Regions from separate parts of the Paenibacillus sp. SER-28 genome, predicted to be linked through region 1. Evidence: riboswitches for the same ligand, from Rfam matches in the RefSeq annotation. Region 1 holds a riboswitch; the other holds the start of a gene.
The links. A riboswitch is a leader RNA that binds a small molecule or an ion and turns the genes downstream of it on or off. The one in region 1 is predicted to bind cyclic di-GMP.
Positions count from the first base shown of each region.

Region 2: linked by a shared signal. The riboswitch ahead of ACUYLD_RS12370 (collagen binding domain-containing protein) and the one ahead of ACUYLD_RS00990 (glycosyl hydrolase) in region 1 are both predicted to bind cyclic di-GMP.

Region 1 covers NZ_JBRECM010000001.1:217,439-230,136, forward strand. The annotation lists gene ACUYLD_RS00960 (glycosyltransferase family 4 protein) at 1-810, shown strand, start outside; gene ACUYLD_RS00965 (glycosyltransferase family 4 protein) at 807-1,955, shown strand; gene ACUYLD_RS00970 (glycosyltransferase) at 1,984-3,084, shown strand; gene ACUYLD_RS00975 (UDP-glucose dehydrogenase family protein) at 3,090-4,418, shown strand; gene ACUYLD_RS00980 (hypothetical protein) at 4,483-4,800, shown strand; gene ACUYLD_RS00985 (sugar phosphate nucleotidyltransferase) at 5,084-6,460, shown strand; cyclic di-GMP riboswitch class I at 6,616-6,696, shown strand; gene ACUYLD_RS00990 (glycosyl hydrolase) at 6,710-8,311, shown strand; gene ACUYLD_RS00995 (hypothetical protein) at 8,360-10,657, shown strand; gene ACUYLD_RS01000 (hypothetical protein) at 10,970-11,152, shown strand; gene ACUYLD_RS01005 (helix-turn-helix domain-containing protein) at 11,200-11,568, opposite strand; gene ACUYLD_RS01010 (YveK family protein) at 11,896-12,645, shown strand; gene ACUYLD_RS01015 (CpsD/CapB family tyrosine-protein kinase) at 12,626-12,698, shown strand, end outside.
Region 2 covers NZ_JBRECM010000003.1:472,405-485,102, reverse strand. The annotation lists gene ACUYLD_RS12405 (LysR substrate-binding domain-containing protein) at 1-490, shown strand, start outside; gene ACUYLD_RS12400 (amino acid ABC transporter permease) at 518-1,168, opposite strand; gene ACUYLD_RS12395 (amino acid ABC transporter permease) at 1,183-1,842, opposite strand; gene ACUYLD_RS12390 (transporter substrate-binding domain-containing protein) at 1,914-2,744, opposite strand; gene ACUYLD_RS12385 (amino acid ABC transporter ATP-binding protein) at 2,787-3,524, opposite strand; gene ACUYLD_RS12380 (cupin domain-containing protein) at 3,852-4,319, shown strand; gene ACUYLD_RS12375 (class D sortase) at 4,410-5,075, opposite strand; gene ACUYLD_RS12370 (collagen binding domain-containing protein) at 5,191-8,754, opposite strand; cyclic di-GMP riboswitch class I at 8,979-9,059, opposite strand; gene ACUYLD_RS12365 (AraC family transcriptional regulator) at 9,110-9,991, opposite strand; gene ACUYLD_RS12360 (DUF445 domain-containing protein) at 10,585-11,841, shown strand; gene ACUYLD_RS12355 (TIGR02328 family protein) at 11,875-12,255, shown strand; gene ACUYLD_RS12350 (NAD(P)H-dependent oxidoreductase) at 12,360-12,698, opposite strand, start outside.

The DNA of each region.
Region 1 (12,698 bases):
ATGAAGATTGAAGGACAGGGCCTCAAGCATTTGTTAAAAACGACGTTGGCCAAATCCATTGAAATGAAAGCCTACGGATTGGCGGATAAATTTATAGTGCTCAGCGAAACTTTTCGGGATATTTTGCATGAGCACTATAAAGTTCCACTCAGCAAAATTCATATTATTCCTGGTGCGGCGAATGTAGAAAGGTTCCACCCGGCAGAGGATCAAGAAGCGGTACGGAAGCGCCTGAATTTGCCGCAGAATGCGACGATTGTGCTAACCGTTCGTCGTCTTGTTAATCGAATGGGACTACTACAGCTACTGGAAGCATGGCGACGAGTAACCGAGCGTCATCCTGATCATGTGTTGCTGATTGGAGGAAAGGGCCCCTTGATGGAGGAATTGGCTTCCAAGGTGGCGGAATACAATCTTCATAACCATGTAAGGCTGCTCGGTTATGTGTCGGATGAGGAGCTTCCACTGTACCACCAAGCATCGAATTTGTTCGTTGTACCCACACAGGCACTGGAAGGTTTCGGTCTGATCACAGTGGAGGCGATGGCCTCGGGACTGCCGGTGCTGGCGACTCCTGTGGGTGGCAACAAGGAGATTTTAAGAGGATTCCGTCCCGAGCTTTTGTTCAAGGGAACGGATAGTGAAGCCATTGCTGAAGGGTTGCTGCGTGTGCTGGATCATCGTGAACTTCTACCGAATGCAAGGGAATGCCGGGACCATGTCCTGAGCAGATATACATGGGGACATGTAGCGGAGCAGGTGGAAGAGGTGTTCCGACAGGTCCTTGATAGAAAGGCGGCGGCGAAATGATGAGAGTAGCTTATATTGACCATACGGCAAGATGGAGCGGCGGCGAAGTCGCTTTGTACAACATACTGACGAATATCGGGGAACATATCGACCCGCTCGTTATTTTGGCAGAGGAGGGCGATTTGGCAGATCGGCTTCGGCAGCGTGATATTGATGTGCGCATCGTTCCATTGGACGATTCGATTCGCAATCGGGGACGGAATGCCGTGAATCTAGGTGCGCCTGCAGCAGCTTTTCGTTTGCTGGCTTACGGTAGAAAACTTGCGCCCTTGCTGCGTGAGGAAAAGGTCGTGTGCGTTCACACGAACTCGCTCAAGTCTGCACTGTATGGTACAGTAGCCGCCAAATCGGCGAAGCTGCCCTTGATCTGGCATATCCGTGACCACATCGGTCCGCCGTATCTGAAGCCGATTGTGGCCAAAGGGATTCGGCTGATGTCCCGCTTTTTGCCCAACGGAGTGATTGCTAATTCCAAGTCCACGCTGAGTGCGTTGGAGTTACCCCCGGACAAAAAGACGCTTGTCGTTTATTCCGCTTTTGCCAAAGCGATTACAGCACGTGACACGGCTGCCCATGTACGTGGTGATGACTCGTTTAACGTCGTATTGGTCGGCAGATTGGCGGAATGGAAGGGACAGCATATTTTACTGGAAGCAGCACGCTCCTTTTTACCGGATCAGCGCGTGAAATTCTGGCTGGCTGGAGATGCATTGTTCGGAGAAGAGGAATACAAGCAACGATTAGAGTCCACGATGCGCGAATACGGGTTGGCTAACGTCAATCTGCTGGGACACGTCGATGACATTCAAGGCCTGATGCAGCGTTGTGATTTGCTGATTCATACCTCTATTACACCAGAACCATTCGGTCAGGTCATTATTGAAGGCATGGCTGCGGGTCTCCCCGTGATTGCTTCCAATGAGGGTGGACCCAAGGAAACGGTGGTACCCCATGAAACCGGGCTGCTTATTGAACCGGGTGATCCGGCTAAGCTGGAAGAAGCCATCCGCTGGATGTTGGAGCATCCACAAGAACGTCAGCAGATGGGTGAGAGAGGGATGGAACGGGTCAAGAAGCATTTTGTCATCGAGAACACAGTTAAGGATATAGTTCATTACTATAAGGGTTTGTTGGCAGGAGTCTGACCGACATTCGCGTTAAAGGATGATTCAGATGAAAATAGCGATAGCACACGATTACTTAATCCAAATGGGCGGAGCGGAAAGGGTAGTAGAGGTATTCCACGATATGTATCCCGAGGCTCCTATCTTCACAACGGTGTTCAGCGACGACCGCCTGTCGCGTAACTTGAAGGATGCGGATATTAGAGCCACTTGGCTACAAAAAGTCCCAGGAGTGAAGGAGAACTTCAAAGGAGTGCTGCCGCTGTATCCCATTGCTATCCGTGATTTTGATTTTAGGGATTTCGACATTGTTTTAAGCTCCAGCAGTGCATTTATGAAAAGCATCCAGGTACCCAAACATACGTTTCACATTTGTTATTGTCACACACCGATGCGGTTTGCCTGGGATTACGATACATATATGGCCCGGCAGTCCAAATCCAACCTGCTCAAAAACATGCTCAAGCTGTACATGAACCGGTTGAAAACATGGGATGCCAAAACTTCTCGCAACGTAGACCAGTTTGTCGCCAACTCTTCGGTTGTTAAACGAAGAATTTTGCACTATTACCAAAGGGATTCGGATGTGATTTTCCCACCTATTAATACATCCCGTTTTAAACGCGCTACAAACATCGGTGACTATTACCTGATCGTATCCCGATTGGTGTCCTACAAGCGCATCGATCTCGCGATCGAAGCATTCAAACGTAACGGTCTCAAGCTACGCATTGTGGGTGAAGGACCGGACCGTAAACGACTCGAAGGTATGGCTGCCCCGAACATTGAATTCCTTGGCAGGCTTGAGGATGAAGAGGTTAACAAGCTGATGGCAGAATGCCGAGCGCTCGTTTTTCCGGGTGAAGAGGACTTCGGTATTACGCCTTTGGAGGCGAATGCGGCCGGACGGCCTGTCATCGCTTTTCAGGGTGGGGGAGCGCTGGATACGATTGTTCCTCATGTGAACGGCGTATTTTTCCGCAAGCATCAAGTAGAGGATGTGCTGGAGGCCGTCGAAAAGGTTGAGCAACATGCGTGGAATGTGGACGATATCATTACCCATGCGCGCAAATTTGATGAAGAAAATTTCAAGGATCAATTAAAAAAGTATGTAGAACAAGCCTATGTGAACTTTCTAAAAGGAGGATGAACGGAATGAAGCTGGCTGTAATCGGTACTGGATACGTTGGACTCGTCTCGGGTGTATGTTTTGCGCAAAAAGGTAATGAGGTGATTTGTGTCGATCTGGAGCAGCACAAAATCGACATGTTGAACCGGGCAGAATCTCCGATTTATGAACCGGGTATTGAGGAATTGATCGCGTTGAATCTGGAAGCGGGCCGGTTGGAGTTCACCTCGGATTTGGCCGATGCGGTACGCCGCTCGGATATCGTAATTTTGGCGGTAGGTACACCTTCTCTGGCTAACGGCGAGGCGAATTTGTCATACATTGAACAGGCGGCCGCTGATGTTGGGAATGCCATGAACGGGTATAAGATTATTATGACCAAGAGTACTGTACCTGTCGGAACGAACGAAAAGATTAAGGACGTGTTGGCTCGTCACACGAGTTTGTCTTTCGATATCGTCTCCGCGCCGGAGTTCCTGAGAGAAGGCTCAGCCATCAATGATACGCTTTATCCGGATCGCATCATTATTGGTTTGGACAATACAGGATTGCGTGAAACCATGGTCACTCTGCATCAGGTGTTCACGGATAAAATCTATGTGACGGATATCCGTAGTGCTGAAATGATCAAATACGCGTCCAATGCGTTTCTGGCAACTAAAATTTCGTTCATTAACGAAATCGCTAATATTTGCGAAAAGGTTGGCGCCGATGTAACCTGTGTGGCTGACGGTATGGGTATGGACAAACGGATTGGCTCCTCTTTCCTACAAGCAGGGATCGGGTATGGTGGCTCTTGCTTTCCAAAAGACACAAATGCGCTTATCCAAATTGCAGGTAATGTAGACTATGAATTTAAGTTGTTGAAATCGGTGGTCGAGGTGAATACCGACCAGCGCTTTATGATTGTATCCAAGCTGCGCGAATCGCTGGGTCAACTGAACGGTGTGTCCATTGGCATTTGGGGCCTCGCCTTCAAGCCAAATACAGATGACATCCGCGAAGCTCCAGCACTGGAAATCGTAGAAACGCTCATTCAGGCAGGCGCTATTGTCAAACTGTATGATCCCATTGCGATGGATAAATTCAAGGAGCGCGTGGATCACCCGAATATTATGTGGTGCTCATCCCCACAGCAAGCCGCTGAAGGTAGCGACGCTGTGTGCCTGTTGACCGATTGGGAAGAGTTCAAAAAAGTCGATCTCGTACAACTGACCTCCATTTTGCGCAAGCCGGTTCTCATTGACGGTCGTAACGTATTCGCTGAGGAACAGATCCAAGGCTCCGGGCTGGAATACTACTCCGTGGGTCGTCCGCGGATGAGTGGGTGGAATCGGGATAAAGTGGAAGTTTAAAAAGTGACCGAAGTGACCGATTAAAAAGTGGCTGTGGCAGGGTTGGAGACGCTGCGCGTTCCATTTGATCTTCCGATCGCTGTTGCAGTGGGATTCTCTGGATTATATAGAACATTCTAAGGTAAGAATCCCACTGCAAAGGCGAACGCTAGCGCTTCTCCAGATTCAAATGGACCGCTCCGCTGCTTTCCGCCGTGGAGTCACAGTTTTTAAACTCCCACCTTATGGGGGGGGGAGTAGGAAGGGCGTATCGGAGGGAGCGGCGCGGTTGAAGCCGCTCCTTCCGATCAAGTACGCCATTGCGGTTGCCGAAGGCAATCTGGGCAAGGCGTTACGAAACCTCGATTACTTGAAGCTTGCAAGCACAGCGGGCAAGCTCTGAGTTCTCGAACGTCTTACAGGCTGACCGGACTTAATAATGTCCGGTCGTGCCTTTTGCACCACAAGGTATGATCGGCATGATGCATTTTTGAGTAGCGCAGGGATGGATTTGAATCTGGAGAAGCGGAGCGTTCGCCTTTGACTTGGGATTCTTACATATAAATGTCTTACACAATCCAAAGAATCCCACGGCAACAGCGATCGTAAGATCAAATTCAGTCCGTAGCGGGCTACTCATCATTCAGAACGATCATCCAACCAATATAGAGAGGAAGTGGAGAGTTATGAAGCTCGTACTTTTGTCTGGTGGTTCCGGTAAAAGATTATGGCCTTTGTCCAATGATTCCCGTTCCAAACAATTTTTGAAGGTACTGGAGAGCCCGGAGGGGATTTCGGAATCCATGGTACAGCGGGTATGGAGACAATTGGGAGACAACGGATTATCAGAATCCTCGTTTATTGCGACAGGGAGAGCACAGGTCGAAATGATCCAGAGTCAGGTCGGGCCGAATACGCGCATCATTGTTGAGCCGGAACGCAGAGACACCTTTCCTGCGATTGCGCTGACAGCGACTTATCTATATTCCATTGCTGGTGTTTCCCCTGATGAAATTATAGCTATATTGCCTGTAGATCCTTATGTTGAGGATGCTTTCTTCGCTTCCGTAGCCCAGCTGGAACATACACTCCAGGAGAGTGAAGGCAAGCTTGCTTTAATCGGGGTTGTCCCTTCCTATCCTTCAGAGAAATATGGTTACATTATTCCGAAAAACGATGCCACCCAAGGTAGCACTGGCTACCGCGAAGTGAGCCATTTTCAAGAGAAACCCGACCGGGAGCAGGCGGAGCGTCTGATTGAACGCAATGCTCTATGGAACTGCGGGGTTTTTGCATTCAAATTAAGTTATTTGCTGGATATCTTGGCATCCAAGGGTTTGCCGCTGAATTATGAAGAAATGCAAAAGCAATACGCATCTCTGGAAAAAATCAGCTTTGACTATGAAGTAGTCGAGAAGGAAAAGGATATCGTAGTTCTTCCGTATGATGGTTTCTGGAAGGATTTGGGCACCTGGAATACGCTCACAGAAGAAATGTCTAATCAACAAGTGGGCAGAGGTGTAGTAACGGAGGATTGCGTCAATACGAGTCTTATTAACGAGTTAGACATTCCTGTGGCGATCATTGGAACGAATGATCTGATTGTAGCCGCTAGCCCGGATGGTATTCTTGTGACCAATAAGGCTGAAAGTCCTCGCATTAAGGAAGTGCTCAAGGCTCATGATCAGCGTCCAATGTATGAAGAACGTCGTTGGGGGCAGTATCGGGTTGTGGATTATGTCAAGTATGACGAGGGTAACGAGGTATTGACCAAACGAATCCGCGTACGGAAAGGCAAAAATATCAGCTATCAGCTTCATTTCAAACGGAGTGAAATTTGGACCATTATTAGCGGTGAAGCGGAAATTATTTTGAATGAGAAGCTGCACAAAGTAAAAGCTGGTGATGTAGTTCGCATTCCTGAAGGAACGAAGCATAGCATTTTGGCTGTGACCGATGTGGATTTTATTGAGGTGCAGACTGGTTCTGAATTGGTTGAAGAGGATATTGTCCGCTTTTGTATGGATTGGAATGAAATTTCCCGTCACCAATTTATCTCATAATTGTTTTCGTAAAAACGAAAAAAAGACGAATTCATGAAAATTCATAGCTCAAACTGTCGAAATTGGGCGAAAACCTGTAAATTCATGAACATGACCTATTAAATTTTGGTAAAAGAAAGTCGATACTTAGGGTAAGAAGGAATCCAAACTCCTTCCAACGATAAACGCAGCCCTGTCGAAAGGCAGGTACGCAAAGCTAAAGGGCCTTCTACAAGGATGGCAGCCTGGCTACCGAAAGGAAGAGCGAAAGTGAGATTCAATTTTATTCCTCTGTATCGACTGATACGTCATGTACTCCCCGTTGTTATGCTTTTTTCATTGTTGCCCGTCGGTTTTGGTGATTCTCTGTCTGTGGCGAATGCCACTTCATTACAACCTGTTAATTCGGACGCTTCTACTCAGGCCCGTGAACTATACAATTATTTACTCAACATCTCAGGGGAAAAAATAGTCACCGGTCAGCATGATTATTTGGAAAGTCCGGATGAATTAAGTAACAAGGTCCAAAAAATCAGTCAGGCATATGTTGGTGTACACGGCTATGAGATGGGAGCTATCTCTGGTCAATCTGACGCTACGGAAGCAGCACAACGTAAAAATGTCGTCGATAGTGCTATCCGTTGGAGCAGATCCGGTGGTATTGTGACGATGACTTTTCATGAAGCGCTACCGGGTAGGCCACTGACTTGGGCCAATGTACAGGCGAAAGTAAGTCAGACAGAGTTCAACAAATACGTGACCCCAGGTACTACGCAGTATAACCTCCTCATTGCCGATCTGGATAAGGTCGCTGTTTCGTTAAAGCAGCTTCGTGATGCAGGGGTTCCGGTTTTGTGGAGACCTTACCACGAAATGAATGGTGACTGGTTCTGGTGGGGAAACAAAACTAATTTCAATCAGCTATGGAATATCATGTACGACCGTTTTACAAACACACATCAATTGAACAATCTGCTGTGGGTATGGAGTCCGAATGCGCCCAATTCGTATACTGTCCCGTATACCCCGAAATACCCTGGGGATGACAAAGTGGACATCTTGGCAGTAGACATTTACAACAATGATTTTAAGCAAAGTCATTACGAAGGCTTGCTTGGATTGGCACGGAATAAGCCGATTGCCATTGGAGAGCACGGTGAGATGCCTAGTTCTGAGGTGTTGCAGGCTCAGCCTAAATGGGTATATTCCATGACTTGGGGCAAGATGCTGACTGAGAATAACACAACAAATCAAATTCAGGATTATATAAATGATTCGAGGAGTTTGACGCGGGATGATGTGAAGAATGGATTGGAAACGATTCAACCACCTGGGGCAGATATACCGACCTTACCGGACGAGGGACAAAGTGAGCCTATCCCGGCTCCGCCAGTAGTGATCGTTCCCCCAGCTCCGACTCCTCCTTCTGTTCCTGATGTGGTATATGTGAACGGGCTGCGTGGCCAATATTTTAACAATATGAATTTGAATGGAAGTCCTGCTTTGATCCGTACAGATAGCAAGCTGGACTACAACTGGCGCGCCAATGCAGCTGATCCAAAGGTGAATGCCGATCAGTTCTCGGTTCGCTGGACGGGTAAAATCAAACCACAATATAGCGAGACCTATATGTTCACAACGATATCCGATGATGGTATTCGCGTATGGGTAGACGGCAAGTTGGTGATTGACAGCTGGTTCAAACAAAGCTGGACGGAGCGTAAAGGCAGTATTACTTTGGAAGCAGGCAAAATGGTAGATTTAAAAGTGGAATACTATGATGAAAAAGGCGACGCGATGGCACGTCTAATGTGGGAAAGTCAGCATGAAGCGAAAGCGGTGATTCCCGGAAACGCTTTGTTTCTTCCTTGATTGATACTCTTTCCCGGTCCAAAAATTTGAGGAGAGAGGGTGGATCATATGATAAAAAAATGGTTATCCCATAGGTATACAGTCGTTTTATCTGGACTATTAGCGGTCGTAGCTATAGCGATGATTGCTTGGTTTATATACACGCCTTCAAGAAGCGCAGAATTGCAGACGGATAAAGTAGCGGCTGCCAGTCCAGTATGGAAGCTGGGTCAGAGGGATGACTCTTCAGCGGAATTCAAAGGTGTGGTCGGTAGGGATAATATCGACATTTCTACAGCAGCTGCCACTACCGAATCGTCTGCTAAAGGAGCACTGTCAGCGTTGTCGGTAGCAGAAGAGAGTACAACAGTTCCGGTATTGCTCAGCAGTGGAGATATTCCTCCCGGTTTGAATGCGTCCACGAACCCTGAACTGACACTTCAGTATAAGCTGAATCAGATACCTCCCAATGGTATGATATTCCGTGTTCGGATTTTGGATGCGGGCAAAGCAGTCCCGCAAATGGCTGTATTTTCAAATCATCAGTTGTCCGGTATTATTCAGATTGCCGGGGTATCCGGTACTGGGAGTGCTTATAATTTCAAAAACAACTACGAGTTATATATACCCAAAGAGCAATTGCAAAGCGGTGTTAACGTACTCAAGCTAAAGACAGCGCGCTGCCTATACTGCTCCTCTGCAGAAGATAAAAATGTGTGGTGGACTTGGGATGACTTGAGCTTGGAGACGTTAGCTTCACCTGCGGTCGAACCGGTACACGGTAAATATATACTGACCGGAACAAATGTGAACAATAAAGAATTTTATTATGATCAGGGTGCAGTTAAGCATTTACCATACGTTCTCAAGTGGCTGGGCATTGCTTATAGTGGCAACGTCATGAGGGTCACCTGTGCCAGTAATGTGGGCAAGGCATGTACAGACGTGGATGATTACTATCAAACGTTAAAGCAGTATAATATGCAATCGTCTGCTTTGTATTTATATACAGGTGATATTAAGCTGCAAAAAGATGGTTCTCTGCCAGAGACGGCCAAGCAAAAGTTGCGCGATTATGTAAAAAAATACGGTTCTTATCTTCAATATTATGAAGTAGATAACGAACCTGGATTATTTAATCGCTCCAAGGCGGTAAACCTGGCTGTGGCCAAGTGGTTGAATACAGAAGGCAAGCAATTGGCACCGCATCTCAAAACCGTAGCACCGGGCTGGGCCTACTGGCCAACGTACTCAACCAAAGCGTGCAAAAATCAAACCAGTGGTACGCAAAAATGCGGTGACCCAGATGGATGGGAACGAGACCCGGCGCAACGTAAACAGCTGGAGGAAGTCACTGACCTGACCAATGGACACGCCTATGGTGAATCGTATAATGAAGAGGGCGGGGGAAGCTTCGTCCAAAATTTGAAAACCTTCGGCGGTTCGAGCAATGGACTGGCGAAAAAGATGCTGAACACAGAGTTCGGTACCAATGATACGCATCGAGACAATCCAGATTACGGGGCTAGTCAGCCACAAGCAGCTGCATTCGACCGGATTATGCGTTCGCAAATTGGGTTTGCCGATATGTTTATCCAGCACGCTGCTTTTTATAAAGATTATACGCTGTTTAAAACAGGCTTCGATCTGCAAAGTCATAACCCGGCCAACACAGAAATTTATCCGTTCGGGCAAGGACAGGACACCCGTGTTAAGATCATGAGACGCTTGAGCTTAGCCTATGCCACCCATGGACAACCTCTGACTTATACAGTGCTGAATCCAGAGGATACCAAGGACAAGATGGTCTATGTTCGTGCGGTGGATACGTCCAAGCTTAAACCGCTGGCAGGTAGCGGCGCTACTTCAGACAAATTGCTGGTGAATCTAGTGAATTTCGAAGCTACCCCGCAGACCGTTCGTGTACGGGTAACGATGCCGAAAGCCGGTTTGTACACGGGTGAACGTTTTGGAGCGGGTTCTACTTACAGTCAGGCACAGCGTTCCATATCAGGGCTCAAGGCTTCTCCTGCTCTTGATTTAGAAGAAAAGCTGGGTCCTGGCGAAGCGGTACAATATATTTTGGAATTAAAAAGTACAGATCAGACCGCAGCTTCAGCCCCAACAGGGGTGAAGGCTGCCTCTGTTCAGGATGGGGCGGTAAAGATTAATTGGCTTCAGGCAGAAGGCGTATCTTCCTATGATGTGCTGCGTGCTGACGGGACCGACGGGGCCTATCAGGTGATTGCCTCGCAAGTAGCGGGAAGCACGTATACAGACCGCACAGTAAAAGCTGGAGGCCACTATGTCTACAAAGTCCGGGCGACCGGAGGCACTCAGGTTTCCCAGGCAGCCGAGGTCGCTTAATAACAGATCGGAATGTATATAGGACCTGAGTTAACGAATACCTAACATCATTTCGAAATAAAACAAAAAAGAACCTATCAGGAGAAAATAGGACCTGACAGGTTCTTTTTTGTTGGAAAATCGTTCTGATTTGCCAATACTTTACGTATAATGAAGAAAAAAATAAGAAAATCCTTTTATATTCTCGTCATAAGACGACAACATTGCAGGTATGTATTCATATATAATAGTTTTGTTCATGACTATACATACATGGTTTTGTAGGAAATCTCTTTCCGGTGACCAAGAATAATAAAGCGAGGTTAGTGCTGAATGAACAAGGAGACAGAATTAGGGGTGAACAACCCTCTTTTTCAAAACAACGCACGGAAAGTAGACAAAGCCGCTATCGACTTGGACATCCGGGACATTTTGCTCCAATGTGGGTTCACGATGCCAGAATGGCTAGAAAACGACGCTGAGGGAACCACATACCGGAAGGACAAGCGCGTGTAAACGGCTGGTCTTACTTGAGCGAGACGTGAAGCAATCGGAAGGTTTCTTTATTCCATCATTCGTTCCATTCGGACAAATGCAATAAAACGTTTGGCTTCTTCCTCGGACAAGGTACGTCCGTCAATGGTCAGGTTGAAACGTTGCAGAATATCCTCGTCGGACAGTTCAAGCTGGTCCACAAATTCCCTCACATCTGAATCCAATATTGCCGCCGGATGGCTCGTACGTCCCACCAAGTAGTCAATCGTTACCCCGAAAATATCAGCGAGCTTGGTCAGGATCTCAAAATCTGGCTTGCGCCTATTTTTTTCATAGTGAGAAAGAGCTGCCCGCGTAATTCCGAGGGATTGCGCTAGTTCCTCTTGTTTTAATCCCTTATGTTCTCGTAATTCAGCGATGCGGGTGCCATAATTCATCTGTTTTTCCTCCTGAAGGCAAGGTTAAGAAAGGTAAAAAAGCAATTTTACGCTTGACAAGATACGTTTTGTATCATAAATTAGTTATGTAAGTTACATAACGTATCTTTATTTCATAGTTTTCACTTATGTCTTCGTTTATATACCCTAAGAGGCCACCGATTATTGAGCATTTTGTGCTTATTCGCTGGCTAGACCTTCTATGCGCTATTATACAACATTTTACTATAGATTAGAGGGTCATGCATCGTTCTTTTCCCCGTTATGCAGAGGATCAGTACAAGCGTTATTGCATCGAAAACAAGTCAATCAGGGAGGACTGGTCTTGTGCAGTTGAAAGAGTACATCCGTTTGATCCGTAAAAGAATGTGGTTGATTGGTAGCATCGTACTGCTGGTATGTACTGTAGTGGGCATAAAAAATGTATATTTTACCCCGCAGATTTATGAAGCTACCGCAAAGCTCATTATCAACCAGACGCCACGACCGGATCGTGCAGGTGTCGTTGATTACAGTGTAGTTCAAACGAATATAGCCTTAACGAACTCCTATAAGCAAATTATGATCTCCTCGGCGATTATGGATCAGGTGGTCGCCAGCTTCCCCGACCTTAAGGTCACTCCGTCAGCTTTGGCGCAAAAATTAAGAGTGAACACCGCAGGTGATTCACAGGTCATGGATGTAACAATCCGCGATTTATCGTATACGAAGGCTGTGAAAACCGTCAATGCGGTAGCCAAAGTATTCAAACGGCAAATTCCCTCTATCATGAAAATGGACAATGTCACCATCCTAAGCGAAGCCAGTCTGAATGATCCAGCAGTTCCCGTGAACAGTAATCCCGCTATACAGATATTTATTGCTTTTGTCACCTCTTTATTGTTGGGAATCGGCTTGGCGTTTTTGCTGGAGGTATTGGATGATACATTTAAAAATGAAGAGGATATTGAAAAAGAACTCGGTCTGCCTACCTTATCCCTGATTACGAAAATGAAAAAAGAAGATAAACGCTCTGACAGCTCCACTACAACTCCTAAACAGGTAGGTGAAGGGCAATATGCCGCGATTAATCAATAATCAGCTCGTTACATCCCTACATGCTCAGTCTTCCGTTTCGGAGGAGTACCGCA
Region 2 (12,698 bases), on a different contig from region 1:
GCTGCTGGATAACCGAATGGATGTTGGCATTACGCTGCATTCGGGTACGGATGAAAGGCTTGTCCAGCTTCCTCTTCGTACGGAGAACTACTGTCTTGTTGTTCCGGTAGAGCATGTGTTTTCCAACCGATCTTCCATTACGCTGGACGAATTGAGGCATGTATCCTGGGCGATGCAGCCAGAGTGTCATCTCGGCAGGAAGCTGATTGAGAAGTGCTTCCGGGATCGCGGGTATCCCTTTGCAACCGTCTTGGAGACAAATTCCATACCTTCAATCCTGCGCTGGGTGCAGGAGGGACTTGCCGTAACCCTACAGACGGAGTCCCTTGCGGCAGAATTGGATCGCTCACAATTTTGCACTGTACCTATTTTGTGCGGCGTGCTCCAGGGTCAGCTAGAGTTGATTTATCGGTCTGGCCGTTATCAGGGAGAAGCATTGAAGCGATTAATTGAAAAGATACAAGCTGTACTAACAGTGCGTTCCAACTAGTGGCAACGCTGATAAGTATCACGAGCTTTAATGTGTACGAACTTCCAGCCTGCGTGCAATCAGTGACATACTGTAATTGACAGCAAAGTACAGGAAAGCTGCGAACAGCAGGGCTGGAATGACAAAGGATTGATTTTGCCCACCGACAATCTGAATGTTATGCGTCAGCTCCGGCAAACTGATAATGACAGCCAGTGAGGTATCCTTGAATAGGGAAATGAACTGGCTGACAATCGGGGGCACCATGCGACGAAGCGCTTGGGGCAGAATGATATGCCATAAGGTTTGAGAGTAGCTTAGACCGGAGGAACGTGCGGCTTCCACCTGTCCTTTATGGACCGAATTCAGACCGCTGCGCACAATCTCGGCGATCATGGCTCCCTCGAAGATCGACAGGCCTGTAATGGCTGCCCACTTGAGGGAAATCGACAATCCGATGGATGGTAAAACCATACCGATGAAGAAAATAATGAGCAATAATGGAAGATTGCGAATGAGATCAATGATAAAGGCTGCAACCTGTGAAATGACAGGTAAGCGGGTATAGCGCAGGATGCCGAATAAGATACCGAGAACGAAGCTGAACACGATAGAGTAAATAGCAACCTCCAGCGTGAGCAGGAAGCCCTCCAGTATAAAACGCACATTAGGCCACACAAATAATCCACCGAAATCCATACGGGCTTCCCTCCTTAGGATGTTTTGGACAGACGCCGTTCCATATATAGTACAAGAAAGCTAAGCGGAACCGTCAAGATAAGATACAACAGCGCCGTGATGGCGTAGACTGTGATGGGCAGGAAGGTATCCGAGTTAATGAGGTCCGAGTAATACATTAGGTCCAGTCCGGCCACAATAGCCAGCACGGAAGAGTTTTTGACCAGATTAATGAATTGGTTGCCGATTGCAGGCAGTACAATTTTGATGGCTTGCGGTAAAATAATGCTGATCATCGTCTGGTTGTAACTCAACCCGGAGGACCTTGCCGCTTCAAATTGCCCCTTGGGCACAGATTGAATGCCGGCACGTATGGCTTCAGCAATAAAGGAGGCCGTGTATACGGTCAATCCAAGCGTTCCAGATACGAATCCGTCCAAAGGGATGCCCAAAGTGGGAAGCCCGAGATAAAAAAACAGTACGACGATCAGCAATGGGATATTGCGGATGACCTCTACATAGACGGTACCGATCCAGTTCAGCCATTTAAAAGGCGCAATTCGGAGGATGGCAATAATAGCCCCTAGAATAAAGCTTCCGATCAAGGCAATGACACTAGCTTGAACGGTATGAAGCAAGCCTTCTCTGAAACGGTCGCTATGATCAAAAAGTACGTTGATATCAAAAGTAAGCATCTGCGAATTTACCTCCTTATCCAGACCTAAGAAAGGAAGGAGCTCGCAATCGCGGCTCCTTCACAAGAATACTATTCGGGTTTAACCCCAAGCCATTGCTCGTGGAGCTTATCGTATTCACCGTTGCTTTTCAGTTCCTTGATCGTATCATTAATGGCTTGCAGCAGTTCAGGCTGTCCCTTCTTCACTGCAATGCCGTAAGGTTCCTCTGTGAAGTTCCCGCCTACAAGAATATAATTCGGATCTTGCTGCTGCATGCCGAGCAGAATAGAGTTATCGGTAGTTAACGCTTCTCCTTTACCTGCTTTGAGGGCGTTGAAAGCATCCTGATAGTTTTCGAATTCCAATATCGTTGCTTCAGGAGCTTTTTCACGGATATTTTTGGCGGAGGTAGAGCCTTTCACGGCGAGCACCTTGGTTTTTGGGGTCAGAGATTCCAGCCCGGTGATGGGGCTCCCCTTTTTCACGAGCAGAGATTGCCCGGCGTTAAAATAGACGTCGCTGAAATCAACCTGTTTTTTACGTTCATCCGAAATGGTCATCGTCGCGATAATGGCGTCAATGTCCCCGTTTTGCAATAAGGTGATTCGTGTTTTGGACGTGACCTCTTTTAGTTCAAGTTTGGTTTCATCGCCAAAAATATGTTTGGCTACAGCCTTAGCGATGTCGATATCAAAGCCTTCTACTTTTCCGCTAGCCGGGTCTTTCAGTCCGAACAGCTTGGTATCGTATTTCACACCAACGACCAGTTTGCCACGCTGTTTGATCGCTTCCAGCCCGTTGGCTGCTGCCGGCTCATTCCCCGACGTTGCCGCTCCTTCTTTGCCTCCACAGCCTGCCAAGACGAGCAGACAAGATAAAGCTACCAGCACCAAAGTACTCCATTGAAATCTTTTTCTCATCAGAACATTCCCCTTTCGATTTACGCTACATTGGTAGTCAGTTTAATGATGAATCAGACGGCTCAGGAACAGGCGAGCCCGTTCTTCACCCGGATTCTGGAAAAATTCGGCAGGTTGGCTGTCTTCCAAAATCTGTCCTTTATCCATAAAAATCACGCGGTCCGCCACTTCACGTGCAAAGCCCATTTCATGAGTGACAATGACCATTGTGATGCCCTGATGGGCGAGCGAGCGCATAACATCCAGTACCTCTCCGATCGTTTCGGGATCAAGAGCTGAAGTTGGCTCGTCGAACAACATAATTTTTGGATTCATCGCGAGCCCACGGGCGATCGCGACCCGCTGCTGCTGTCCACCGGACAATTGGGCGGGGTAGCTCTGTGCCTTTTCTTCGATTCCGACGCGCTTTAGATAGGTGATGGCTGTTTGAGTAGCTTCTTCTTTCGAGATGCCCAGTACCTTCATAGGTGCCAGTACAATGTTTTCAATCACCTTTTTGTGTGGATACAGATTGAAATGTTGGAACACCATCCCGATGTTGCGGCGGAAGGCATTAATATCAATCTTTTTGTCATGTACAGGAACCTCGTTAACGATCAGCTCCCCATCCGATATCGTTTCCAGACGATTGATGCAGCGAAGCAGGGTGCTTTTACCCGAGCCGGAGGGACCGATGATTACGACGACCTCGCCCTCCTTAATTTGAAGATTGATGTCTTTGAGTACATGGAAGTGACCGTAATGCTTGTTGACATTGCGAAACTGGATCAGAGAGCTCACCCCTTTTAGGCTTGGATACATAGCTTAGTAGACGGATTGACATGATCAAGCTCTATTAGAATTTCAAAATTTCTCTCATGATACTATAAGCTTACAATAAAAAACAAGATTTTATGTCATAAAACTTTACGTGTATTATATTTTGGTATGTCCTTTTGCTTGTTAACTGCTATTTATATGATAAAATCAAATGAATATTCACAATTTAATGTTATTTAATTTGACGTGGAATAATAGCGTTCGACATGCCAAGGGAGAAACGTGACAAAAGCAACGCTATGTTTTACAGTAGGGAAGAAGGAATTTAGGGTAAAGGAAGGTTAGACAATGACGAAAGCTATTTCACCGCTAGTAACGGCATTGGGCATGGAGCCCCATCCAGAAGGCGGCTGGTACAAAGAGATGTGGAAGGCCCATTTCCAAATTCCGAAGCCTGTACTGCCGGATGTGTATTCCGGTCCGCGCTTTGCAGCTTCGTCTACGTATTTCTTGCTGCATCCGGGCGAGTTCTCCGAGTGGCATGTGGTCCATTCTGATGAGCTGTGGTTATATCATAGCGGAAGCCCTGTAGAGTTGAAATTGGGTGGAAGCGGAGAAGAGCCTGGTGAAGAAACTGTGATTATCGTCGGTGCGGATGTGGAGGCAGGACAGCATCCACAAGCACTCGTCCCAGGAACAGTATGGCAAACGGCACGTCCGCTGGGGGATGAGCCTGTGCTGGTAACCTGTGTGGTTGCACCAGGATTCCACTTTGATGATTTCAAGCTGATTGCCAAGAATCCAACTGAATCATGATGTGAGCATTGGCGGGTGTATTTCTGTAATGAACAGGAATGGCCCGCCTGATTTATTTTTACTCATAGAAATAGGTACTTTAAAATGGCTTTAGGTGCTTAGTTTGGCTTGAACAATAAGACGATGGGTGGGGTTTACGAGAGGGTCACATGTAATCAGCGTGAGCAGCTTTTGTTTTTTGAAGCTTTTCAGAACAGACACGTCCGTAGGATCAACCACCTTCAGGCTATAAACGCTATATACATATTGGTTACCCCGAGTGTTGACAACAATCTTATCCCCAATCTTCAATTCATTTAGACGATTAAATAAACGTCCAGAGGTACGGGCCCGATGAGCAGCAATGGCGGCATTCCCCGCTTGTCCCAGCGTCCCCGTTTCCGGCATATGTACAGCCGCGTGCCTCATATTTATCCTCGTTGCGCCTTCCAACACAGGGAGCTTTAAAGCAATACGACTTATACTAATAGTGGCTATGGGAGTTTGTTCATTAGCGCTTGCCATGGGAGCAGGAGGTGGGGAAGTATTTTGTCGCGCTTCACTAACCGGAACTTCCGTAAGACGAGTAGACAAGCGAGCATAGCTGTCTGTAAGACTGGCGGTTCTAAGCGCATCGCTTTTTCCTGATGGTAGCTCGGCTGCTTTTAATAGCTTGCTTTGTTCCTGATCCTCATTCCATTCCGTCGCTTTAGGAAACAAAATAAAAAGTAAGCCTAACACAATAAATACGTAGGAAAGTTTACGCAGACGCAGCAATCTCGCCTCCCCTAAGCAAAGTACGGATTATACATATTTTTTTGAAAAATGCCCCATTCCCGACTTATTCCAATCGGGAATGGAATGGCCGGGAGATCAGGGCAGGTGATTAATTTTATTTTTTGTTTGTCCGTCTGAATTTCAAAAATACGCCCCATATAACCATCGCTATGCCTGTCAAATAGAACGGAACGGGGCTGCTTTCACCTGTTTGGGGTAATTGATGTACCGCAGGTGTATCCTCCGGCTCTTCAGGTTCTTTCCCCGGAACCTTGAGACGGATCTTAGGTTCGGGATCGTCTTTCGAATCCACCGGAGGAGGAGGATCTTGATGAGGCATGACGGCTGGCATTTCCGGCGGTATAGGCGCAGGTTCCTCCTGTGGAGGGGCTATGTCCTCCGGAGACTTTGGCAATGACGGAGGCACGGTTATAGACGGAGTATCGGGTATTTCCGGATCTTTGTCATGTTTTTTACCTGAGCCTCCGGACGGGGGTGAAGGGTCTGGATGAGTAGGCGTTCCTGGTCCTGAGGGATTCGTGGGGTCTGTTGTAGTTCCCGGGTCTACAGGTGGTTCAGGGTCGTTTTTCTTTTCTTTACGATTGGTGATCACAACCCTCTTTACGCCAGAGCTTTGCCGCAGTGTTGCGTCTATTTTGATCTCGAGCTTGCCCTCGGTGATTTTATAGCCCTCCGGTGCTGCCAATTCTTCCAAGATGTAATCGTCATGAAGCAAGGAGGAAAAGATGATTTTGCCTTCCTGATTGGTGGTCTGAATGAGAGGGGCTCTTTTTTGCCCTTTATCATAGAGCGCAAACTGTGCGCCAGGCAGTACCTTGTCAGGCATATCCTGATCTACCTTGGTCAGCTCAAGACTTTCGGTCACACCCCCGCCAGAACCGGAGCCGGAAGACGTTCGTACGATGATTTCCTGGCTGGTTTCCCGCAGTTCTGTCGTCAAACGATCCCCCTCAAAGGCAACCTTATTACTCACCTTGGCTTTGTCTTCAGCATGAATGAACGATTGGTATTCAAGTATAAAAGCAGTGGAAATATCCTTGGCAAAAGTAACTTCAAACGTTTGCTGGCCTTGAGCGTCTGTCTTGATATACAGCTTGTAATCTTGGTTTCTAATCAACTCGGTGCCCTTGGTGGTATTTCCGTTGGCAGCGATGATTGTAGAGTACAAATGAAAGGAATCCTCAATTAAGATTTGATTGCTGCTAGGCTGGTCTATAATTTTACCGTTGGATACATGGGACTGTCCTTCATTGATGCGGATGCTCCAGTCAATCTTATTTCCATTTTGTGCACCGACTTTAGATACATATTCTCCGCCATGAGGTACCGTGACTTGCGCTGCCCATTCGGAGACAGTTTTTTGTCCATCCAGTAGAAGGGCTTGATTATGGATTTCCTTTTCAATCAGTTCTCCTTCCAATGAAGTTTGAAAGGTAATCCAGTAGGGAGTCTGTATCTTATTTTTGAACTGGATACGCAATTCATTACCATTTTGCTGGGAGGGAGGAATAATGGTGTATTGATCTGCTGGGATTTCAGCCCCTTTTTGTACGCCATCCCACCATCCCAGCAAGGTCATATCGTATACTTTTACGGAGGCGGGCAGTAACTTCTGACCTTGCAACAAGGGATCTCTCACTTCCGCGTGATTCAGGATCTTGCGATTGTAGTTAGCTTTAATATCCCAGGTAATGAGCTTGGAGGTCGCATTATAGCTTCCTTGCTTGGCACCGTTTCGTTGTGTCATAAAGTCCGGCCAGATCGGGCACTCCACTTCTTGCGATGATCTTTCCCCGTCTTCAAACTGGTATTCTATATGGGATTTATTACGAAACTCGGGCTTCGTTGTATCCGTTTTCCAGTCATTATTATAGTTAGTTGAATACTTGATTGTATAAGCCTTCTGAATGGCTTTATGAAAAATGAGCGTAAATCCTTGTTTATAGTCCTGTGATAGCGGAATCAGCTCATAATCCGTGGGTGCACGTAGCTCCGTTGTTCCGTCAACACTTTGAATTTTCAGGGTGTCCGGTAACAAGGCCAAGCCCCCGTTTGGAAACACATCCTGAATGACAATATTTTTCATGATGTACAAGTCTGTATTGATGGTAATCACCCAAGGTATGATTTTGGTGTTGTAATTGGGTGTGTCATACATTTTAGTCATAACTCCGCTTATGATTTCCGTCGATACAATCTTCTGCGTTCCATCCGAGGTTATGATGTTTATAACTTTTCCATTATCATAGACACGGCCTCTGGCTTGAGTCTGGTATCGGATGGTATAGGCTGAATCTACGTCGAAGTTGAATTGAAGTTTGAAGCCGTTGCGGTCCGGATAATCAACTGGGATGACAGTATACGCCCACGATGGGAGCTCCTCCAGTGTGTTTCCCTTAAATACTTTCAAAGAACCGGGCAGCAATTCTTGAGTTTTATTGAAATGATCAATTAAAAGAGCTTTGGCTTCGGGAATTTTTGTCTCGCTGAAGTTATATCTTATGGCCCACGAGAGTGTTTGTGTGGCATGATCATATTTTTCAACCTTTTTGGACAAAAATTCACCACGTTCCACCTGAACCGTAGCGGTAGCAACAACGTTCTCTATCGCATCTCCTGAAAGCGTTGCTGTGTTGGAGAAACGAGTTTCATCGCCAATAATACGCGTGGAATATTGAATCTGATAGGCCGTGTTAATGCTATCGTCTTGAAAACGAATCACAAACCCTGTCCCGGCTTGATCTGCTTCAATGGCATATTCACTTGCATTCACTAGGTCTCGAACAACGGTCGAGCCGTCGATATTGACTTGTAGATGATAGAGCCGGATAGAGTCTCTTCTGAGTTCCAACCCTGAAGGAATTGGATCGGTGATGAGGGCATGCTTTACGGTGTTTAGCTGTTTGTTCACATCAATGGTCCAGTCGATCTGATTGGTGCCAGCTATTTTCCCTTGTTTGCTTAGGGTTGGCCCTGACTGGGGTTTTACATTCACGATGACCGTTTGTACCCCGCCTTTGATCGGAATCACAATGATGATCTCTGTACTGCCTTTCATCATCTCTTTCGTAAACTCGGTTTTGATTTGCAGTTTGCCGCTGACATTGGAATGATTCTCTACATATTGGTTAAAGGTCATGATCACCTTGCCCTGACGATCTACTGTGAAGTATCCCACGGTTCCGTCGGTAGTGACTAGTGGAGATGAGATATCAGTGTAGATGACAAACTGTTCTGGTAAATGAAAGGTGAAGGTGTCCCCTGACTTATAGGTATTGTCAGGAAGCTCCCATTCATAGCCTAGTTGGATGGCTGATCCGATGTCGAATTGGCTGTCTGGACTATATACCGCATCAATGACACGCCCTGCTTCGTCGGTCAGGCTCAACTTCGTTAATATGCTCTGCGGAGCTGCATCATGTTGAGACTTTGAACTGGTTGCTCCTTGAACGAAGGGAACCGTGTTTGAAGGAATCTCCCTAGGAGGTTCAAGGTTTGGGACAACGTATACAGCATCCGTAACGGTATGGTTAGGATCGGATACAGCACTCTGCGGCAGTTCTGGGGCTGGAGCATCAGCGTAAGCCAGCGTTACGCTGAAAAAGCTTTGGACAATGAGCAATAAGGCAATGATCATTACATTTATTTTTGTTCTCATGCTCCAAGTGATTCTCCTATTCATCGTAATATGGCAATGCTTCGGCGGTTATGTTTTTTCCTTCCCTCCTCCTAGTTCGAAATTAGTATATTCAGCATGCTAGGCTGACATGACTATCCCAATAGAAAAAAAGCCCTGATCATAGCGATCAGGGCTTTCTTCGAGAGAGGTAAAGCAATTTGTGATGGATCTATGTAAAAAAGACATAATAAAAAGCTCGTTCATCTGGTAGCTGGCTGCCATCTGGAAAGGAAGGCCCTATAGTTTTGCGTCACTGCCTTTCGACAGTTTTGCCATTAACTTGAATAGCTTGTGCGTCTATCATCTATCAAACTGATTTCATGTAACCTCTCATTTACAACTTTGAACGGTTCCCCCATTTTTTGCGGAAGGAATGAGGTGTTTCTCCTACATGCTCCTTGAATAGGTTAATAAAATGGCTCGTATTGGGAATCCCTACGTACCTTGCGATATCCACAATGGACATGTCACTGGTTTTAAGCCAGCTTTGAGCGGCTGTGATGCGGACATTAATGAGATAATCAATCGGAGAGAAACCGATCTGCTTTTTGAAATTTTTAGCCAGATTAAACTTGTTTAATTCAAACATATCTGCCAGCGAGTCCAGTGTTATTCGCTCACAGTAGGACTGATCCAAATATTGCTGTACCCGACGTACTTCGCTCAGGGTTTCAGCATTCACACACGGATGATCATAGGGATGTTGCAAAATGCACGTTAGTATTTCACCAATGAGCCTGGACGTTAGTAGCTCAGCGGAAAGACTTCTGTCAGACTGCCCACAAATCAGAGCATGGAGCTTATCCAATATAATATGCGGATTATGCATGGAAATGACCGGTTTATTATGCTTGGCAAATTGTTCGTAAAAATTTTCAATCAGATTGCCATACAGGTACAGGCTGATAAACTCCCAGGATTCATGACCGGAGGTGCTGTATTGAACATATTCCTCGCAATTAACAAAGAACAAATCTTGAGGTTTTATGATATATTTCTTGCCCCGGTACAGTAATTCTCCCTTACCAGACAACGTAAAGACAAGCAAAAAAGAGGCAAGTTCTTTCCTTTCCATCATAAAAGCAGAAGTTTTTTGGAAGTAGCCTACTTCCTGGATATACAAAAGGGATTGCTTGGCAAAAGCGGAGGGAGTGCGTACAATAACGACCGGATCGCCATTCCAGAGGCCCACGTTGTTTTTTTGGTCTGTTGTCATATTCAATTCCTTTACAAAAAAGCAATTTTATCTAGCATATCTTGGTTTGAATTACCAATATATAATGACTGATTAAACATGATTCCCTATTTATAAAAGTTTATTTTATCACATCAAATATGTCTATATAGCAAAATATGTGTTTGAATTTTATGGGAGTATCACTTTTTATGGATATATAACCTGGTAATCCATATGAAAAAGTCGAATGCTGTTGAAAGAATCTGGGGTTATCATGGATTCAAATCCTTTCTGAGGTCCAATACCAACATGGTACTGAAAAAAGGTATCTTATGCCCATTCAACTTTCTTGTTCACTTCTCCTTTCGGTTTAAAAAAAATGGGACTTGGTTCTGATAAAATGGTTCGTAAGGCTTATTATTGAAAATAAGAGTTTGGGCCCAGTGCTGTGATTTTGTTCACAAACATGAATGTAAAAAAGAGAGATATATGCATAAAAAATTACGCAAAAAGTGCCCTTGCGCGTTTCATCTCAAGTGCTTTCAACTTTGGAAATGACACGGGCAATGATATGATGGGTAATACAGGTATAGTGCTTTACTTACTCGACAGTCAGTTTGGAGGATTACAGGATGGGAAAACCAAAAAATACGAAAACCGCAGCGGCTTGGTCGCTCGTTATTCTAGGGGCAGGCTTTGCAGCCACATTGCCCTTCCAGCAATATGGCTGGGCTCGTTTGTTAGCCGGAGCTTTTGAGGCAGGACTTGTAGGGGGACTGGCAGACTGGTTCGCTGTCACTGCTTTGTTCCGTCATCCGCTAGGCATTCCGATACCACACACCGCGCTGCTTCCTAAAAATAGGGACAAGCTCACGAATGCATTGGTAAGTACGGTGGAAAATAACCTGCTAAACAAAGATAGCATCGCGTCTAAAATTGCAGATATCCGTTTGGCCGATTTGGTGCTGGGAGGTGTGGAAAAAGGATTGCGCACGCCGGAGGCGGCGGCATCCATAGATGTTCTTGCCAAGCGGCTTGTCCAGTCCCTCCCGCTCGCGGAATTGGCTCCGGTCATCGTGGCAGAGCTGAAGCGGCAGATGACTGATTTTGACGCCGGACCGCTGCTGGAGGCGCTTGCTCGTCAGACCAGCGAGAAGGGCTATGATCGCCGCGCACTGGATTACACGCTGAAGCAAGCCGAGTCCTGGCTTTTGCGACCCGAAACGGGTTATACGCTGGGCACCTTAGGGATGCAGGCTGTCAGTGGTTTGCAGGTGAGCGGGCTGATGCAGTTTGCTTTGAACGCATTCCTCGGCTATCTGAACGAAGAGCGTATGGGTGAAATGATTCGTCATTTCCTGCTGGATCAGGTAGCAGAACTGCAAAGGGAAGAGCACCTGCGCCGTCAGGCTGTGCTGGATGGTCTGAAAACACAGGTGACCCGATTGGCGACGAAAGATACGGTTCAGGAAGGGTTGAACGGCTGGAAGGATAGCCTTGTTGAAGCCTGGGAAGGCGATGCGTCAGTGCTGGGCAAAATGGAAGAGCTGCGTATACGCTTATTGGACTACATGGAAGACGGAAGCTATGTGCAGACCTATATTTTACCGCTATTGGATCGGATGCTGACTGATTTAAGAGGGAATACCGAGCTGCTGGACAAGATCAATGTGCGAATTGTGGAAGGTATTACTGGACTGGTGGAAGCTAACCATAGTCGGATTGGTAACTTGGTGCGCGAAAATGTAGACAAGATGGATAACAAATCCCTGATTGCACTGATGGAGGACAAACTGGGACAGGATTTACAGTGGATACGTATTAATGGCGCAGTTACAGGCTTCCTGATCGGTATTGTGCTGACAGGTATCCGTATGCTAATCCAATAGACCAGAAAAAGCTACAGATAGGGTTGTGGAAGCATGAGGCTTTGGCATGAACATTTAATCGACAAGTTACCCCGTCCGCAACTGCTGGGGCAACATCGTGAGTGCTGTGCCCTGCGTGGGAATGGGTGGGGCAAGCCACACGCCACCGTGAATTATGTGTTCGATTATCACCCCATGCTGCTGGTGCGCTATCATAGGCTCATTATGGACGAAATGAAAAGCAGAGGGTACAATGTTGATCCCCTGTGGGAACAGCCGTTGTATCGCGGTAAGCAGTGTGAGCCTTGGGAGGCGGAGCTGGGTGAGGAACTGGCAGGTGCGGGTGCATATGTGGAGCATGACGATGAGTATATGAAGGAGTGCCTGGACAACCTGGCTTCCAAGGGTATTTTAATAGAGATTGAAGTTACCTAAAAAAGACGGGCTGCGGTAGGTTCATCATTCAGATGAAGTGCCGCAGCCCGCCTTTTTTGATGCTTCAGTGTTCAGTGTTTGGGGGAGAGACTCGGGATATTAGATTACAGGACCCAGCGTGTGACCTTTTCCAGTGGTTGTCTGGATTTTTCCCGCTTGGGTTCATGAGCACGATAACCGAAGGCAGCAATGACTGAAATATCGAACAGCCCGTTCTCCAGCAGTCCTTCTTCCTCCAATATGGCATGCACCTGATCGTAGTTAAAGCCCTCAATTGGACAGGAATCAATACCGATCTGAGCCGCTGCTGTCATCATATTGCCTAAGGCAATGTAGGTTTGCTTGGAAGCCCAGTCAAATAACGTACGTTCGTTTTCCAGTAAGCGTTGATTTTCACCCTGGAAAATCTTATAGCGGCCTGGCAGTGAGGCAAAGTCCTCCTC